DNA from 3 places in the Paenibacillus sp. FSL P4-0127 genome. Region 2 is predicted to be linked to each of the others. Evidence: riboswitches for the same ligand, from Rfam matches in the RefSeq annotation. Region 2 holds a riboswitch; each other region holds the start of a gene.

What was found. Region 2 has a riboswitch for cyclic di-GMP ahead of NYE74_RS13355 (methyl-accepting chemotaxis protein). Riboswitches for the same ligand answer to the same signal wherever they lie in the genome.
Region 1: another riboswitch for cyclic di-GMP. It lies ahead of NYE74_RS04230 (transglutaminase-like domain-containing protein); the one in region 2 lies ahead of NYE74_RS13355 (methyl-accepting chemotaxis protein).
Region 3: another riboswitch for cyclic di-GMP. It lies ahead of NYE74_RS12470 (chemotaxis protein CheA); the one in region 2 lies ahead of NYE74_RS13355 (methyl-accepting chemotaxis protein).

The regions. Positions count from the first base shown of each region.
Region 1 is NZ_JBBOWY010000001.1:956,734-963,229, forward strand. It holds gene NYE74_RS04205 (SRPBCC family protein) at 1-375, shown strand, start outside; gene NYE74_RS04210 (SRPBCC family protein) at 378-836, shown strand; gene NYE74_RS04215 (uracil-DNA glycosylase) at 1,174-1,758, shown strand; gene NYE74_RS04220 (hypothetical protein) at 1,834-2,067, opposite strand; gene NYE74_RS04225 (glycoside hydrolase family 16 protein) at 2,097-4,190, opposite strand; cyclic di-GMP riboswitch class I at 4,439-4,524, shown strand; cyclic di-GMP riboswitch class I at 4,580-4,667, shown strand; gene NYE74_RS04230 (transglutaminase-like domain-containing protein) at 4,681-5,481, shown strand; gene NYE74_RS04235 (collagen binding domain-containing protein) at 5,761-6,496, shown strand, end outside.
Region 2 is NZ_JBBOWY010000001.1:2,986,778-2,993,273, forward strand. It holds gene NYE74_RS13335 (ketoacyl-ACP synthase III) at 1-384, opposite strand, end outside; gene NYE74_RS13340 (hypothetical protein) at 397-738, opposite strand; gene NYE74_RS13345 (thiamine pyrophosphate-binding protein) at 786-2,411, opposite strand; gene NYE74_RS13350 (GAF domain-containing protein) at 2,432-2,866, opposite strand; gene NYE74_RS13355 (methyl-accepting chemotaxis protein) at 2,885-4,150, opposite strand; cyclic di-GMP riboswitch class I at 4,359-4,448, opposite strand; gene NYE74_RS13360 (M42 family metallopeptidase) at 5,085-6,158, opposite strand.
Region 3 is NZ_JBBOWY010000001.1:2,773,059-2,779,554, reverse strand. It holds gene NYE74_RS12480 (methyl-accepting chemotaxis protein) at 1-658, opposite strand, end outside; gene NYE74_RS12475 (chemotaxis protein CheW) at 687-1,181, opposite strand; gene NYE74_RS12470 (chemotaxis protein CheA) at 1,208-3,403, opposite strand; cyclic di-GMP riboswitch class I at 3,539-3,627, opposite strand; gene NYE74_RS12465 (WIAG-tail domain) at 4,237-6,496, opposite strand, start outside.

The sequences.
Region 1 (6,496 bases), 2.0 Mb from region 2:
GTCTACCGGGCCTGGGCCGATCCGGCCGCCAAAGCAAAGTGGTTTTCAAAAGCCGATATTTTCGAATTCCGCGTCGGAGGACGCGAATACAGCAGCGGAGGTCCGCCGGAGGGGCCCGTCTTTACCTTTGATGCTTGCTACCAGGAGATTGTACCGGAGCAGCGCATCGTCTATAGCTACACTTTGGATTCGGGCGACGAGCGAATCTCCGTTTCGCTCACCACGGTCGAGCTTATCCCGATCGAGGGCGGGACGAAGCTGGTCTTCACCGAGCAAGGGGCCTTTTTCGATGGACACGATACGCCGGAAGTGCGTGAGCAGGGCACAAGTGAGATGCTTGATACCCTTGGCAACACGCTCGAACAGGAGGTATAACCATGACCGCTATCATTGGTGATAATGAAATTATCTCCTCACGCCAATTCCATTTGCCAAGTGAGCGGGTTTTTGAAGCGTGGACGAACCCCGATCAATTGGCACGTTGGTGGGGACCGAACGGTTTCACCAATACGTTCCATGAATTCGATTTACGCCCGGGCGGAGCGTGGCGTTATGTCATGCACGGGCCGGATGGCGTGGACTATCCCAACCATTGCGTTTTTGAGGAAATCGTGGTTTTGGAACGAATCGTACTCAGACATTTGTCCGGCCATGAATTTCTGGTAACGGCTGCTTTCGAGGACCTTGACGGCGGAACAAAGGTCGTTTTTCGCCAGCTATTTATGAAAACGGAGGAGTTCGAAGAAGCCAAGAGCTACTGCGCCGAGGGCAATGAACAAAACTTGGACCGGCTGGAAGCTTCGTTGGAGCAAACCAAGGGGCGTCCTTCGGAATAAAGGGCATTTGTTGTCTTCAAAATAGAGGCACTTTATGTGCTTATTGTCCGAATCCAGGTCTGTTCATCCCCATTAGCGGCATTTTTTGTACTTATATTCCTATGAAAGGCCCAGAACGTAGGCACTTTCTTGCGACGAGGGGGAATAGCGGCATAAATTGCCGCTATTTCTCTCAAACAAACGAAACCGCTGGATTAACGACATTTTTTGTCCTTATGTGTTGCGCTGGAGTTTCTGCCGCGGTTAACTGGCAATAAGAGCAAGTTTTCGTCTGGTATGGGCATAATGGAGTCATTGTGTGCTAAGGAAAAGAAGAAAGGAGCCGCATGACACGGAAATGGATCATCCCTTTGTAATTCTGCCTGAAGAACAAGCGCCAGCAGGTATTCAGCATTGTGTATGCTGCGAACTGTCCAAGCAGCGGAATCGCGTCGTCTGGGGGGAAGGAAATCCGCAAGCCCCGCTGATGATGATCCTGGATAATCCGGGAGCCCGGGAGGACCGGGAAGGAAATCCGTTTTTGTGCGGTACCCGGGAGACCTTCCAACTCGGCATGAGGGAAGCGGGGATCGATATGAGTTCGGTTTATGTCACTTATTTACTGAAATGCCGGCCGCTGCGCGCTTACAATAAGCCCGAGGCCAGAGCGGCATGTTTTCCTCATCTGCAGTTGCAGCTGCTTCAGAAGCAGCCGTCGGTGTTGTTCGGCTTCGGGAATGTCGTGGCGCAAGCCTTATTCCCGCAGAAGGAGAACGCCAGTGTCAAGGAATTGCGGGGGAGCTGGCACGATTTCCAAGGCTTGCCTATCGGCTTTACCTATCACCCGCTTGCCGTAAGAAGGAGGCCCAATTTGCTAAAGTTCTTCGTAGGGGACTTGAAAGCTTTGAAAGAGAAGTGGAAGGAAAGATCGACCTCATCATAACAACAGGAAAAACGAGAGGGAAGTCATATATCTTCCCTCTCATCTGCGTAAGGCAATATTCTACTATTACCCGGTTTACTCCGGAGTTCCTTGCGTCACCCCATGGACATAAGTTTGCCAAGGGGTATCCAGCGCTCCTTGCCCGGGGTTATAGGTAAAGAAGTACTCGACGGTATCCCCCTGTTTCAGATTATTGACCGCATAGGTATAGTTGCCGTTCCCCGCCCCGGTCATGGCCACGTTCAGCTGTACGCCGTTATTGACCTTGTAGTGCAAGTCGGCGAAGGTTGCGCCGTTTACATAGAACAATAAGTCATCGCCTGTTTTCTTCAGGCCCTTCACCTCATCGCCGATGACGATCGTGGAAGGGGCGCCGGTTCTTCAGGATTCTGCTGGCCGCCGCCGTTGTCTTTGTAAACACGCACATAATCTACTTGCAACGTTGCCGGGATATCGCCGGGATTCGGAGTCACACCGCCGTCAAAGTTCCCGCCGATCGCCAGATTCATAATCAGGTAGAACGGCTGGTCGAAAGGGGCGTTCGGATTGTTCGGCGCAGCTGCGGAATACCATTGATCCCTGTTAGCTTTAAAGAAGAACTTGCCGTCGACATACCATTTAATGTTGTCCTCTTCCCAGACTACGGAATATACGTGAAAATCATTGGCGATGGTTTGCCCTTCCGGGAAATGATATTCGCCGGAGACATGGGTATTCGCCGGCCATTGTCCGCCAAAGTGGATAGCGCCGCTGGACGTGCCGGGCAACCGTCCTCTCGCTTCCATCACATCAATTTCGCCGGATGCGGCCCACGAACCGTAGACATTATCTTGCGGAAGCATCCAGAAGGCCGGCCAGATGCCATTTCCTGCAGGCAGCTTGGCGCGAAAATCCACTCTGCCGTATTTGAGCGAAAAATGATCTTTGGTATTGATTTTCCCGGAGGAGTATTGTGCATACCGGCTAGGATCCTGCGGGAAGGATTTGGGCTCGTTTAAGGCCCGGATGTTTAACTTTCCGTCCTGGATAAATACATTTTGCGTACTGTTTGTATAGTGCTGCAGTTCCGCATTGCCCCAACCCCAGGTACCGGGATCGTCATTGAGATAGTAACCCAGTTCATAGTTCCATTTGCTCGTATCCAGCTTATTTTCGCTAAATTCATCCTGCCAGATGAGCTCCATGCCCTCAATGGCCGGGTTGCTTGGCGTTCCGACAGAAATATCCTCGCCATCGGTTACATCCGGACGGGGAGCGTTCGGGTTTCCGATAAAGGTGTAGTAGACGAAATTATCACCGACATTTCCGCCCGCCTGCCCGTTTAATGGATAGCCGATGCGGATCTGCAGATCTTCCTGGATGGGCTGGAACCATAGCCCGTAGATGTGGTCGACCCAATACCCCCACTGATTGGCGGCGGACATGTTATTGTAACCGTTGGCGGAGTATACAAATCCGCTCTGACCGGAATCCCCTAAATTGACCCATTGCCCACCCATGTTAATCTGGTATACGAAATTTCCAAGCTCATCGGCTACCGGCGCGTTTCCATCAATCTTAGGCAGCGGCACACCGATCGCACCGCTTTCATTGGCCGTGAAGGTCGTTCCGTCGTAGGGAGTAATGACATAAGAATTTCTTACGGGTTCATTAAAGATAATGGTATAAATGACGTTAACCAAAGAGGTTTTCGATTCTAATTTGACGTTGATCGACTCCGTGACGTTAAACCAGTAGCCGCCGCCTCCATCGGTGAAATGGCCGAAGTTTTTATCGTAGATCCAGCCGCTGGCCGCATTGTTGTCAATATCGATCCATGCACTGCTGTTTACAGGTTTTACGTACACTTTCAAATCATCGGCCACAGCTGCAAAGGGGATTGCCGGATCATTGTTGAAAACCGGATAGGTAAAGCCGGCGCCGCCCGTAGTATCCGCCGTAATTTGCGGCCCTTGTGTAGGCGTCATCGCCGTAATGGTGGTTTTGTTGATGTTTTGAAACACAAGAGTGTAATCCAGCGTAACCCCATTCGCTTTGGAGTACAGTTGAATTTCGGTTGTCGCGGAAAGAGTGAACCAATAACCGTTAAAGCCGCTGTCGCTCCAGTGGCCCCAGTTTTGGTTGTAGACAAAGCTGCCGGCACTGTCAATATCGACCCAACTGCCGCCCACTTTCACATTAACGCCCAAGTCTTGGATCACATCATTCCAGGTGGCGGAGCCTCCATTGAATTTAGGCATCACAAATCCGTAACTGGCTTGTCCAACCCCTGATTTTGTGATGACAGGTCCGTCCGCCGCTGAAAAATAATCCATAGAGGTGATAGTGGCCGTTCCCGCTCCTTCAGCGGCCTGAACCGGCGAAGTTGATAGCAGGCTGACGCTGGCCATCATAACTAGCGCCAGGAACAAACTGAAAACTTTTTGCTTCATAAATACCCTCCCTTAATCAATAGTGGATTCTCCTATCCCATACACGGTCAGGAAAATACTAACATTATAGTACATTTTTATTCTATCGAATGTGATCACCGGATGAACAGGTGCTATTTTTTTGGTGGGGTCCTATTTTTTCGGGTGAGTTCGAGTGAGTTCGGGGGAGGAATGATAGTTCGACAAAATTCCAAATTTTCTCTTGATGGTATTCCATATATTTGATATGATAGATTCACAAAAGCTGATCACGATAACGGCAAACTTGTCGAAAGATAAGGACGCAAAGCTACAGGGCCTTCTTGACGAACGTCAATGGCAGCCAGCTACCGAACGAAGATGCTTTTTTGTTTTTTTGGAGAAGATGTATCAGTATCTGTGAAACTCTATTACGAAAATAGCAAACTTGTCGAAAGACAGGGACGCAAAGCCACAGGGCCTTCTTGACGAAACGTCAATGGCAGCCTGGCCGCCGAAGGGAGTTTGCAGTATGCGCAACATTGTGTTCGCTATTGTAGGGCTTTTTGCGTTATTGATGTGGGCTCCGGATGTACAAGCTGCCCCGTCCGAAGATTGGTTGGGTTTGGAGCAGTTGGACCGTGGCGCCGTCGTCATTCGTTATGATGCGGAAGCCGGGGCCAAAACGAAGCTCATGATCGCAAAAGGTAATGACAAATATACCTATGTCCTTTCGCCGGATAAGCGGCAGGAAGTATTTCCGCTCCAGATGGGCAATGGTGAATATAAGGTTACCGTTCTGGAACAAGTCAGCGGTACCAAATACAAAATCGTTCAGGAAGCGGCCGTTACACTTCAACTTGCGGATGACAGCAAAGTGTTTTTGAACTCTGTGCAAAATGTCGATTGGAGCGATAGGGATCAGGCAGCCCAGCTTGCGAAGAAGCTTGCCCAATCCGCTCCGTCCGACGAGAAGAAAGTGCACGCTATTTATGAATATATTGTCGGTACGATCCGGTACGATCATACTCTGGCAGCCAGCGAATTGACGGACTACCTTCCCGATAGCAACCGCACGTTGGCAGGGCGGAAAGGGATGTGTTACGACTATGCCTCCTTGTTCGCTTCCATGTTGCGGAGTATCGGAATTCCGGCCAAGCTTGTTATGGGAACTTCGGAATACGTTGATGTTTACCACGCTTGGAATGAAGTTTATTTGAACGGACAATGGGTAACCATTGATACAACTGTCGATGCGGGCTGGAAGAGCAGTGAGACAGGGGTCAACATGATTAAAGACGCCTCGCGTTATTCCCCGGTGAAATACTATTGATTTTTACGAAATAAACATAGGCTTTGGACGATATGTCCAAGGCTTATTTGGCGTTGTTGAGAAATTGTATAGTATTGGCATATATAATGGCGGAAGCCCATTTGGTTCTGAAGAAAATACAGGCACAATTCATCGTGCGCCAATAAAGATCAGCGGAGGTGATGGACTGAAAATTACCCTATCGACATGTTGTCCGATGGATGCATGGCCCGAATTGCGCACGGAAGGCGGATCGGAACCGAATATAATGAGGGTGATGTAGAGACAGAGGGAGAGATTATGAGGAAAAAGGTTTGTGGAATCGTTGTGGCATTGCTGTTGCTGATGCAGACGCTGTATGGCGCATCCGTTTGGACGGCGAACGCAGCGGCCGGCGTGCAAGAATCAACGGGCAGCGCGCAAGAATCCGTGACGGATAGCGTATATGACCGGCCGGCGCCAGTCGCCAGGCCAGTCGCCAGTGCGGAGAGTATTTTAACCAAAGTCGTGTTAACCGATTTAAACGGTACCGTGATTGATGCGGTGTATAATCCCGATAGCAGTTTGGACGTCGGCGCGGCCGTCAACCTCAGCTATGAATGGGAGCTTCCAAACGGACACGGCTACAAGAATGGAGATACATTCAGCTTCGAGCTGCCGCGGCAGTTTGAAATTTTTACGGATATTGATGCCCCGCTTCTTGCCGATCAAGGGAAAGTCGGCCGGTTTACGGTCGATCTGAACGGGAAAGTTGTGATGACCTTCAATGATTACGTGGAGAGTCATTCCAACATCGCCGGCAAGCTGGAAATTCGTACGGAATTTAAGAAGGAAGTCCTTAAAGGCAGTACGGAAGTCGTTATTGCCATTCCAGTAAAAAGCGGAGTGCAGACCGCTATCGTGAATCTGAAGCCGAAGGGCGGAAAGCTGATCGAAAAGCAAGGGAAAGCGATCGGCAAAGATCGGATCGATTGGACGGTTCAAGTTAACAAGTCGCTGGAAAAAATCAAGCACGCGGTGATCACTGACGCACTGC
Region 2 (6,496 bases):
GGCTTGCTCGATCGCCACGAGCATGCCCGCGCAGTTGGCGTTGATATCAAAACAGGCTGTAGAGAGGTCGCCGCCCAGTGCATGGTGCAGCTTCAGCGCATTGCTGGGGAGCAGATACTCCGGTGTTTGCGATGTAAAAATAATCAGGTCTACATCCTTGGCCTCAAGACCGCTTTTCTTCAGCACCAGCTTTGAGGCTTCCGCCGCCATCGTCAGCGTATTTTCTTCCGGGTTGTCGATGATAAAACGCTTGTTACGCCCGAGCGCGGTTACGAGACCGGTCACATCCGTCCCTTTTTCCGCAAAATAGTTGATGTAGTATTCGTTATCCACTTCATTTGCCGGATGGTACATGGCAATCTCGCGAATTTGCACGCCTCTCATAGCCATCTCTCCTTACACTTCGATGATTTCGTAGCTGTCCAGCTTAACGGTTCGGGCCACGCGCGAAAGCTGCATTTTCAGAATCGGGTTTTTGACAATGCGCAGCGTCACTTTTTTGAAGCCGTCTTTTTTGTAGAGGGCAAAGCATCCTTCCAGAAGCGGCAGTGAATCCGGCGCGGAGACGTTCAGTTTGGTGCAGTCGATGTCGATTTCATACTCCGGTACGGAAATGGTTGAAATCGCTTTGCTATAAGCCTCGATGGACGCTTGTCCGTCTTCGGGCGAAAAGGTTCCTTCTACATCGGCGTGAAATACTTTGGCGGATTGATCGATTTTAATATTAAAGCTTCCCATTGGATGTGGTTCCTCCTGTAATCGTTGATAGTTAAAAATTAAAAAAATTACTTTTTCAGCGCCTTCAGACGATCGAGAATCGGCGCCGGCTCGCTGCCATCGGTATTCACCTCGATCAGGCAAGGGCCTGCCATTTCCCGGACGAATCCCGGGATTTCGTCCATATCCTCCAGCCGGTCCACGGACATCGTCCGGATTCCGGCCGTCCGCATCATGTCGGCGATGGATATCCGCTCCTGCTTATAGTCCGGCATCGTGCGGTTGTACAGAAATTTTTGCCCGCGTTCGACATAGGAAAGCATAGCGTTATTGATGATGATATAGGTGATAGGCAGCTTGTACTCCTTGGCCGTAAGCACTTCGGAACCGTTCATGAAAAACGAACCGTCGCCGGCGATCACCGCGACCGGACGGCTTGAATCGGCCAGATAGAGTCCCGGTCCGCCGGCCATCGCCGAGCCCATCGCTCCGTAGTTTAGATTGATTTCAAAGTCTCCGCCCGCGGGGACTTCCAGATACTTCAGCACGAAGTTGGTGAATTCCCCGATATCGCACACATAACGCGTATCCCGCGGCATGACCTTGGACAGCTTCTCCAAAAACAGCCGCAGCGACAAGCCGGTATGATTGAGTTCATAAGGTTCGTTAAGCGGCAGCGGCTTTTTGAAAGCTCCTGGCGCAGGCTGAGCCTGCCGGAGAAGATAGGGGACCGCGTCCTGGAGATCGGCGACCACCGCCGCGTCCGTTTTGAAGACCTTCCCCGGCTCTTTGCCGTCGCGGTCGATATGGATCACTTTGCGTCCGGCCACAAGCGCTTCGTTGAAATTGCAGGTAGAGGCTTCCCCAAGGCTTGTTCCCAAGATGAGCAGGCACGAAGCCGGGGAAGCGTTGACGTATTCAAACGCCGCGTCGGTGCTGGAAAACCCGTAATTCCCCAGGTTAAGGGGGAAGTCGGCGGGGATGATTCCTTTTGCCGACGGCGTCGTAATGATGGGCCACTGCAGCCGCTCGCTAAGGCGCATAATCTCTTCGGCTGCGGCCCGCCCGCCGCGTCCGACCATGATGAGACCATGCTCTGCTTCGTTCAGCAGGGCGGCCGCCCGGTCCAACTCCGCCGGATCGAACGGAATCCGCTGAAGCAGCGCGGGATCCGGGGCGGCGGGAAGGCTGGGGGGCGCTTCCATCCGCTGCACATCGATCGGCACGGAAATATGTACTGGCCCGAAAGGAGGTGTAAGGGCGATCCTTACCGCCTTGTCCAGCTCGGCCATGACTTCCGCTTCGTTCATGACCGTGTTGCTGTATTTGGTGATCGGTCTGACGATATGCTGGGCGTCCATCTCCTGGATGGCACCTTTGCCGATCTGCCATCGGTTTACGTAGCCGGTAATCACGAGCAGCGGAGCTTTGGCCCGCATGGCGTCGGCGATCCCGTTCATCATGTTCGCTACGCCTACCGCCCCGGCGCCGGCGCAAACGGCCAGCTTCCCGGAGGTGCTGGCATATCTCGCCGCCATATAAGCCGCTCCAGCTTCATTTTTCGTAATGATCGGCTTCATATCGACATCGATCAACGCATCGTAAATCGGACCGATGATTCCTGCCGGAATCCCAAAAATACAATCCACTCCGGTTTCCTTCAAATACTTGAGTATGGCTTCGGCTATGTTCATATTCCGGATATCTCCTTATCCTAGTGTTGAAACGCATCTCTGTATTCGTTCACCAGTGCTTCCGCACGTTCGATCTCCTCGGCGGAGAAAAAATGCAGCTTGCCTATCGAGGCGACAACGACAATACCCTGAACCGCGCCGTCGTGCATGACGGGAATAACCATGATGCTGTCGATCCCGAACAGAAAAAACTCATCGGCCGATCTGGGATCGTTTTTGACGTCCTGAACCACTGCCGCCGTTTGGGGATGGGCCATCAGTTCGCGAAGCAGGCGGTCATGTTCGATATAGACCGGATTTTGCGCATGTACGCTTTTCCACCGCTCCACGCCAAGGTGATCCGTTTTCGTTTTCAACACCGGGTTCAAGCGGCCTTCCCTGATTTCGTGATAGGCGATATCGGCCACGCCGGTCAGGCGTTCCAGCGCTTCAAACAGCAAAGCTAATCGTTCCATGTCCATCCTCCTCGCTTGCTAGATTGAGTATCTGTTTAATAGGGACTTCAGTTTTTCGGCTTCCGTCTCAAGCTGCTTGGAAGATTCGAGCGTTTCTTCCATGGCGGTCAACTGTTCTTCCGAGCAAGCCATGATCTCCTTGGTCCCGGCCAGATTGACCTCGGTAATCTCGAGCGTCTGTCTTACGGAGTCCATGATTTGTTCCGTGCTTGCGCTGATCTGCTGCGTCACCGCGGAAACTTCCTGAACCCGGGTGGACACCTGCTCGGCCAAATGCACGATTTGCTGGAACGAATCGCCGGCGGAGGTAACGAGGACGCTTCCGGTCTCGACCTCGGTCATGACCCGTTTCATCGCTTCGATCGATTGATCGGAGCCTGTGCGGATATGGCCGGCCATCTCGGCGATATCCTTGGCCGATGCCGCCGATTGCTCGGCAAGCTTGCGGATTTCGCCCGCGACCACTGCGAACCCTTTGCCGTATTCGCCCGCTCTTGCGGCCTCGATAGCCGCGTTTAATGCCAGCAAATTGATTTGACTGGAAATTTCCGAGATCAGCAGAGTGACCTTGTCGATTTCTTCCGTCCGCTCGCCGAGTTGGTTTACGGTTTGCGACGAAGCGACCGTGGTTTCGTAAATTTTGCTCATTTGGTCAACCAGGCGGTCGATGCCTTCGTTGCCCGCATTCGCCTGAGCCGCGGCCTCGGTCGCTTCCTCCGCCACACCTTGCGCTGACAGGGCGATGTGCTCCATGCCTTTTCCGACTTCTTCAAGCATCAAATGGTTGTTCCGTGCACTTTCGACGAGCTGCTCACTACCTTCGGAAATCATTTTGATCGATTCCGTGACCCCTACAACGAGGTCGTTGCAAAACTCCATATTGCCCGTCAAGTCCCGCGACGTATCGGCTACCTTGGCCGACATGTCCTGCATATGCCCGGCCGCTTCCCTTAATTGGGCGCCGATCAGCTTCAGGTGGCCGGCCAGTTCGCTGAATTCGTCCATCACCTGGACGTCGCCGTCGAAGGCTAAATCGCCTTCCGTCATGGCTTTGGTCCGCTCGGCCATTTTTTGGAACGATTTGTCGAGCAGCCCGGCAATCAGCACGGCCTCCCCCGCGCCGATCAAGGCAAACAGGACGATCATCAGCGCGGCGGCCCAGCCGTTCATCAGTCCAAGCAGATAGAAGATCAGAACGAGCACGATCGCCAGCACCGCAAGCGGTCCGGCAACCAGCAACAACAACTTGCGGGCTAAGCCTTTACCGAAATGTGATAATTTCAAGTTACTTACTCCTTTGCTGTCACTCTAATACCCTTAGCAGCTGCCGTTTTCCGTTTTTCGCCGTTTTAACTTTTTAGAAGCAGGTCCCCTCCTTCCTTGTCCGAAGCTTCGCCGCGACGTTTTAACCTGGCCCCAAGCCCTAATTGAAACCAAAAAAAGACTTTCGCGAAGAAAGTCCGGCGGCCAACAAGCCATGATTCGGCATAAGGTTGGCATCCCGGCGGTCATGATTCCGTTAAGAATTTTAGATCCGTGGCTTTGCGTCCCTGCCTTTCGGCCAGGTTTGCGATTTACATCCTATTCCTTGTATTTGGTTGTGAATGATGGGAGAGTGAAGTCGCGGCGCTCCCACAGATTAGGAATATACTACTTATATCGGAAGGCGGGTCCTGATATTTCATAAAATTTTCGGCAAATTCAAAAAATTTTCAATAATAGGGGACTATAAGAGGATGACTTTGGTTCTAGAAAAAGAAGGGAAAATATAGGTCGAATAGGAAGGATGTACTATATATCCCATTTTAGATTCAAGGTATTGATGGCTGACCTATCGCATACGGCTGGGTTCAGTTTTCCTGGAAAGGCTTAGGTGTTCGAAGCAAAATTGGGTTCGCAGAAAATCTAACGGTTGTAATAGCGGCTATTTGACGAAAAAAGCCCTGTTCAAAATTTTAACGGTTGTGAGAAGCGTTATTTGCCTGAAACTAAGCAAAATGAGCCGGATTTCAGTGAAATAAGCGCTATGGCAACCGTTACAATTTGAAATCAACGTTTTTTAAGCGAATAGCGGTTGTGGCAACCGTTAGATTAGTTGTGGCCAGCGTGAGAGCTCACCGGGCTTGCTTAAGCGAAAATAAAACCGCCGGACGGTCAAGCTAAACAAGGAGTTAGCTTGCCATCCAGGCGTTAATTAAGCAGCGCACCCGCCGTTTGGTCAGCTCCGCTCCAGAATGGTAGCCAGCGTTGTGCGGTCGAGTCCTTTGACGAGCCGGATCAGCAGCTCCTTGGCGGCCGCGTAGTCGTCGGTATGGATGATGGACGACGAGGTGTGGATATAACGCGAGCAGATGCCGATCACGCCCGAAGGCACGCCGATGCCGCTCAAATGAACCGGACCGGCGTCGGTTCCGCCTGTGGATACAAAATATTGGTATTTGATGCGGTGCGTATCGGCCGTGTCCCGGATATACTCGACCAGCCCCCGATGCGTCAGCATCGTCGGGTCGTACACCCGCAGCAAAGCGCCTTCGCCCAGCTTGCCGAAGGCCCGTTTGTCGCCGGTCATATCGTTTGCCGCGCTGGCGTCCAGCGCAAAGAAGATGTCCGGCTGGATCAAATTGGCCGCCGTGCGCGCTCCCCGCGTACCCAGTTCCTCCTGCACATTGGCTCCGCAGTACAACACGTTGGGCAGTTTTTCCCCATGCAAAGCTTCCAGCAGCTCGATCGCCAAACCGACGCCGTACCGGTTGTCCCAGGCTTTGGCCATGATTTTTTTCGGGTTGACGAGCGGAGTAAATTCACAGATCGGCAAAATCTGCTGCCCGATCTGCACGCCGGCCGCTTCCGCTTCCTCGCGGCTGTCGGCGCCGATATCCAGGTACATCGCTTTCAGGTCGACCGGTTTGCCGCGCTGCGCTTCATCCAGCAGATGGGGAGGCGTCGATCCGACCACGCCGACGATTTTCCCTTTCGGTGTAACGATCTGCAGGCGCTGCGCCAATACCGCCTGGCTCCACCAGCCCCCGAGCGGCTGAAAAGACACCATACCGTTATCGCTAATGCCGGTCGTGATGAAGCCTACCTCGTCAAAATGCCCGGCGACCATGACCCGCGGTCCCTGCTCATCGCCGCGCAGTACCCCAAACAAACTGCCGAGCCGGTCTTGAACGAACTCCTGCGTAAAAGCGGACATTTTCTCCTTAACCAAGGCGCGCAGCTCCCGCTCAAACCCGGGGGCCGCCGGAAATTCGGTCAGCTGTTTAAACAGCTGCTGCGTTTTTTCATTCATCTTGTTTCTCTCCTTTTTTTCCTGCAAATGGCAAGGCCATACGCTCTTTACATTAGTATGAACCACCTTGTTCCGATTGTCCATGCGCCTGAAAAGTCCTGTTCTTTTGCCGCCGGGCCAAGCACCAAATTCGCGGCGGCGCATATACTTTAACAAGCAAGGGGCCAAATAAGGGAGGCAAAAAAATGGAACTCCGCTCCACGGATTGGCTGTTGATCTGTCTTCTCTTTATTCTGCTGGTCATTATTCTTCTATACCTTTAAAAACAAATAGGACGCCTTGGACGCCAGTTCCGTTGTTTGACGCTAATTGTTTTACCCAAAACCCGGTGTCCCGAA
Region 3 (6,496 bases), 210 kb from region 2:
TGCGGATCGGCTTCGTGATGCCGAGGACGATCAGGAAAGCCAGGCCGATGGCGATCAGCGTCATAACGATAATGATCGTAGTCATGATGGCGACCGTGCCGGCGTAAGCTTTATCACCATCATCGCTCGCTTTTTGCGAATTCGTTTGATTGTATTTCACCAAATCGAGCAAAGCGTTTGAAGCCTGATCGAATTCCTTCTCGGAGGTTCCGCTCATGAGCTCCAGCGCTTCGGCCTCTTTATGCTGATCAACCAATCCGATGATTTGGTCGCTGATCTGCAAATAACCGGCCCACTCCTGTTTAAACACGTTATACAGCCGGGCGGCCTCTTCATCGTTTTGGGTCCGCCCCTCGTAACCGGTCATCAGCTGCTGCAATTCCTGGACTTTATTATTTAAACGCTCTTTCATCTCTTTCAATCCCTGCGGGTCGTTCTCCGCCAAAATAATCCGCAATTCGGTGGTCCGGTAATCGGAAGTGGCCGTGTTCATGACATGGGCCGCATCCATCGCCGGGAGCCATGTATCGCTGATGACCGTGGACTGCTGATTCACTTGGTTTAACGAATTGATCGAATACACTCCGAGGCCGACCAGGGAGAGAACCAAAAGACTAAAGGACAGGATTAATCTTGCTTTGATCGTTAGCTTCATCATTTTCCATAACCCCCGTTGCGGTTTTCGTTTACAGTTGACTTAAATTTTCCGCTTCATCATGATGAAGCAGCTTGTCGCCGTCCAGCAGCAGCTTGACTTCGCCGCCGACTTTTCCGACCCCTTTGATAAAACCTTGCTGGCTGCCGCTTTTGATCTCCGGCGGAGGAACGATATCCTCTTCCGCAATCGTGACGACCTCGGCGACACTGTCGACGATCAGCCCGATCGAAATGTCCTTCATATCCACGACGATGATGCAGGTCCGGTCGTTATACTCCCGGAACGGCTTTTTGAAGCGCAGCCTCACGTCCATGACCGGAATGATTTTGCCGCGCAAATTGATGATGCCGCGGATATGCTCCGGCAACTCCGGCACCTCGGTAATCGCCTGGATGCCGATGATTTCGGTGACGAATTTGATTTCGATGCCGTAAACATCGCTCCCGATCATAAACGTGAGGAACTTTCCTTTCTGCGTGTCGTCGTCCTGCTCCAGCGGCAGGCTTGCCTCTTGATTCGCCATGTCTCCCTCTCCTTTGCTTGGTTGTCCTATGATGCCGATGCCTTGACGAGTCCCCCGACATCGAGGATCAGGCTGATGCTTCCGTCCCCGAGCATCGTGCAGCCAGCCAAGCCCCCGATGTTCCGAATTTTACGGATATACGCCGGCAAGCTCTTGACCACAACCTGCTGCTGCCCGAGCAATTCGTCGGCAAAAACGCAAAACGGCGTGCCGTCCTGCTCCACCATGATCAAAATCCCGTCTTCCATCGCGGTAATCTCGGTCTTGACCTTATAGCGTTCGTAAAGGCGCAGTACTCCGTAGCACTGCCCGCGCACCATGACCATTTCGTTGCCGTCGGGATCGGTGACCACGCTGCCGGGGGCGGCGCGGAACGATTCCTTGATCGCCGTCGTCGGGATCGTATATCTCGCCTTCCCCACCTTCACGTTCATGCCGTCGATAATCGCCAGCGTCAGCGGAATGCGGATCGTAATCGTCGTTCCTTCGCCTGCCGCGCTGTCCACCGACACATTCCCGCCGACGCTTTCGATATTGCGCATCACGACATCCATGCCGACCCCGCGCCCGCTATACTCGGTAATGACCTCTTTCGTGGAGAAGCCCGGGAGAAAGATCAAGTTGTAAATCTCGCGGTCGCTCATCTCCGACTCGTCCTTGAACAGCATTTGCCGCTCGCGGGCGCGCTGTAAAATTTTCGCTTTGTTCAGCCCCCTGCCGTCGTCGCGCACGATAATGAACACCTCGTTGCCGACGTTTTTCGCTTCAAGGGTCAACGTCGCGGATTCTTCCTTGCCCGCTGCCAGGCGTTCCTCCGGCGTTTCGATGCCGTGGTCGATCGCGTTCCGTACAAGGTGCATGATCGGATCGGAGATGTGCTCGATGATGTTTTTGTCCACTTCCGTATCCTCGCCAAGCAGTTCCAACCGGACTGACTTATCCTGTTTTCTGCACATATCCCGTACGATGCGGTTCATTTTTTGGAACGTATTAACCAGCGGCACCATGCGGATCGACATGACCTTGTCTTGGATTTCGCCGGTGATCTTCCGCAGATGCCGAGCGGCCTTCTGAAACTGTTCAAGCTCCAGTCCGGCCAATTCCGGGTTTTGCGTGACCATCGATTCGGCGATGACGAGCTCGCCGACCAGGTCCATCAACTCGTCGAGCTTGGCCAAATTCACGCTGATGAAACTGGAATGCTGCGAGGCATTAGCTCTGGCAATATCCTGCGTTTTGGCCTCCGGCGCCTGCGAAGTGCGGGCAGCCGCTCCCGGCACCTGGGAGGGTTCGGCGGCGCCCGGCTCGGAAGGGGAGGCTGGTGCAGCGTCCGTAGAAAGTGCTGCAGCGTGCGCTGCAGAATGTGCCGCCGTAGACTCTCCTGTTCGCGCTTCCGCTTCGGGTATCGGCTGAAGCGTCTCTGCCGCGGCGGCCGTCTCAGCCTCAGGCTCTGCCCGGCTTTGTTCCGGCAAATTGATCATTTCCAAATGCTTTAAGGATGGCGCCTGCGACAGGTAAGCAGCTACCGTGTCCGCGGATTCGCCGTTCCGGAACAGAATTTGGAAGCCCTGCTCTCTTATGAGCGAGGCTGTTTCGGGATTTTCGGCAATGTCCTCGGGCCAGTAGGCGAATTGCTCGGTCATTTCCTGCAGGCTGTGAACGACTTGATATGCCCGAACATTCTCCATGTTGTAATCGTCATCAAAATAAAGAACGGCTTTTAAATGAGCCCCGGAAGCGGAATCCTCACCGTCCTGACGTTTGCCGGTCTCGGGGCCTCGAAGAGGGGAAACAGCCGGCCCGGGATGCTGTGCGGCTTTTAGTTCTTCCAAATATCCGGTAATGCTGCTTTTCAGCGAAGATGCGTCCCCGTCAGGAGAATCGCCCTGCCTGATCTTATACAGCTCAAGCTTAATGAAATCGCCGCCCTGCAGCACCAGCTCGGACAACGCCGTGCAATCGGCCAAGCGGGGCTGATGTTCGCGGATAAACGCAAACAGATCTTCCATGATGTGCGACAAAGCCGCGATGTTATCGAAATTCATCATCGTGGAGGAGCCTTTGATCGTGTGCATAATGCGGAAAATGTCGTGGATGGCGGCGGACGGAAAAGCGTTAAGCTCTTCGCATTCCAGGATGATCTGTTCCAACTGCTCGAGCAGCTGCGAATTTTCGTGAAGATAGACCTCTAATAACGGATCGCTATTTTCTCGTTCTGCCATAAACTATCTCCCCGTTTTACATAATTCGACATTATTGATGCTTTTTCGACAAATTTCAGACATAAAAAAACTCCTTCTTCATGAACCTTCTAGCGAAGAAAGAGAACCCGAAGAAAGAGAGGACGCCTATCCAACTATAGAAACCCGGCTGCCGTAGCTGTTGCTGGTACTTTAGGCCCGTGGCTTTGCGTCCTTGTCTTTCGGCAAGTTTGCCCTTCTAGTCTTTGCTATTTTTTAGTTGGTTTCATACTAACACGCCTGAGCAGGCTGTGTAAATACTAAAAACGGCCGGTCTGAGCCGTGAGAAAGCCCGATTGACCGGCGAAATATGCAGCCGTTTTTCCAGCCGGAATCACGGCCAGGCCTTAGGTAATCCGACGCAGTTCCGGGCAGTTTTAAGGAACTTCAGGGACAGCTTCAGGAGCTTCAGGACGGATTCAGGACGGATTCAGGGCGGATTCAGGGCGGATCAGCGAAGCCACAAACAGCCCCGGCGAAACCTCATTGGATATATCCAATTAAAATGGAAATTCAATCGTAAATATGGAGGCTTGATTGGATACTTTCCAATAGATGAGACTCGGCAAGGTGCAAAATGGGCGATTTAAGCGAAGTTTATTGGATACTTCCAATGTGAGTTCAAAATTGTGTTTGATTTCCGTCAATCTATTGGATTTTTCCAATGGATACGGCCCATCGCTGCATACGCAGCCCATGCCGTCAGTCCCACTACGAATAAGGCACAGACAGGAATAAATCCCCGCCCGGCTGGCACGGCAAAAAGCCGCCGAATAAACTCGGCGGCCCTGCTACGATCTTATCGGCCCTACACTCTAATGCGCGTTTCCGATGGCAATCCACATGACGAAGCCGTAGTGGACATGGCTTTCCTTCAGCCTGGAAATCGTAATGACGGCCGATTCCTGAGTTTGTTCGCTTAGCGTGGCGTAAAAAGCCGAATGGTTCGTCATTGCAACGATAACAAAGTTAGGATTAGCAAACGGCTCTTCAAATTCAACCTTCACTTGCGTTTCGGCCTCATCGCGCTGCAACAAAAACGCCGACATTCCAAACAGCTGTTTGGCCGGCTGGTCCAGCAGCGTCTGGACCGGAGTAAAGGCAAGGTGCTCCGCGCCGACCGCGCCGGTTTTCAGGTGGCGCGAGGCAATCGCTTCATCGGCAAGCTGTGCGCTGCCGACCGCCGCGTTTGCAATATGCCCGCTTTGCACCGCTCCCTGCTGCAGATGCTCGCCGCCGACCGACTCCTCGGCCAGAATGTCGGCATCCACAACACCGGCCTGAAGGTGTACCCGATCTATCGACAATGGCTGAATGTCCTCGCCACCGATCCCTTTTTCCGGCAGCAGCCCGTTTCGCTGCAGTTCAGCCGACAGATGCCAGACATCGATCGACTCGGGGCCGATGTGACGCGATGCGATTGCCGCTTCCTCGATATGCCGGCCTTCCACGCTCTCCTTCGCCAGATGCAGTGCCCGCACGGACTCAGGAGCCAAATGAGCGCTCTGCACCGACTCTGCGGCGAGATGCCCGCTTTGCACCGCTCCCCGCCGCAGATGCTCGCCGCCGACCGACTCCTCGGCCAGCACCTCGCCGTCTACGGCTTCAGCCTGCAGATGCGCCCGGCCTATCGACAGCGGATGAATATCCTCACCGTCGATCCCTTCTTCCGGAAGCAGCCCGTTTCGCTGCAGTTCGGCCGACAGATGCCAGACATCGATCGACTCGGGGCCGATGTGGCGGGATGCGATCGCCGCTTCCTCGATATGCCGGCCTTCCACGCTCTCCTTCGCCAGATGCAGCGCCCGCACGGACTCAGGGGCCAAATGAGCGCCCTGCACCGACTCTGCGGCTAGGTGACGCGATGCGATTGCCGCTTCGCCAATATGCCGTCCCTCTATGCTCCCCTGTGCCAGATGCTGCGGCCCTACGGCTTCAGCGGCCAGATGAGCGCTCTGCACCGACTCTGCGGCGAGATGCCCGCTTTGCACCGCTCCCCGCTGCAGATGCTCACCGCCAACCGCTCCCTCGGCCAGCACTTCGCCGTCCACGGCTTCGGACTGCAGATGCGCCCGGCCTATCGACAGCGGATGAATATCCTCTTCTCCGATACCGTCTGCCGGCAGCAGACCGTTTCGCTGCAGTTCGGCCGACAAATGCCGGACATCGATCGACTCGGCGGCAATGTGGCGGGAAGTGATCGCCGCTTCGCCAATATGCCGCCCCTCTACGCTCCCCTTCGCCAGATGCTGCGGCCCTACGGCTTCAGCGGCCAGATGAGCGCCCTGCACCGACTCCGCGGCGAGATGCCCGCTTTGCACCGCTCCCCGCCGCAGATGCTCGCCGCCAACCGCTCCCTCGGCCAGCACCTCGCCGTCCACGGCTTCAGACTGCAGATGCGCCCGGCCTATTGACAGCGGGTGAATATCCTCACCGTCGATCCCTTCTGCCGGCAGCAGCCCGCTTCGCTGCAGTTCGGCCGACAGGTGCGCACTCCCGATCGCTTCGCGCGCAATGTGGCGCGATGCGATCGCCGCTTCCCCAATATGCCGCCCCTCTATGCTAGCCTCCGCCAAATGCTGCGGCCCTACGGCTTCAGGAGCCAGATGAGCGCCCTGCACCGACTCCGCGGCTATGTGACGCGATGCGATCGCCGCTTTCCCAATATGCCGCCCCTCTACGCTCCCCTTCGCCAGATGCTGCGGCCCTACGGCTTCAGCGGCCAGATGAGCGCCCTGCACCGACTCTGCGGCGAGATGCCCGCTTTGCACCGCTCCCCGCCGCAGATGCTCGCCGCCAACCGCTCCCTCGGCCAGCACCTCGCCGTCCACGGCTTCAGACTGCAGATGCGCCCGGCCTATCGACAGCGGGTGAATATCCTCACCGTCGATCCCTTCTGCCGGCAGCAGCCCGCTTCGCTGCAGTTCGGCCGACAGGTGCGCACTCCCGATCGCTTCGCGCGCAATGTGGCGCGATGCGATCGCCGCTTCCCCAATATGCCGCCCCTCTATGCTAGCCTCCGCCAAATGCTGCGGCCCTACGGCTTCAGGAGCCAGATGAGCGCCCTGCACCGAT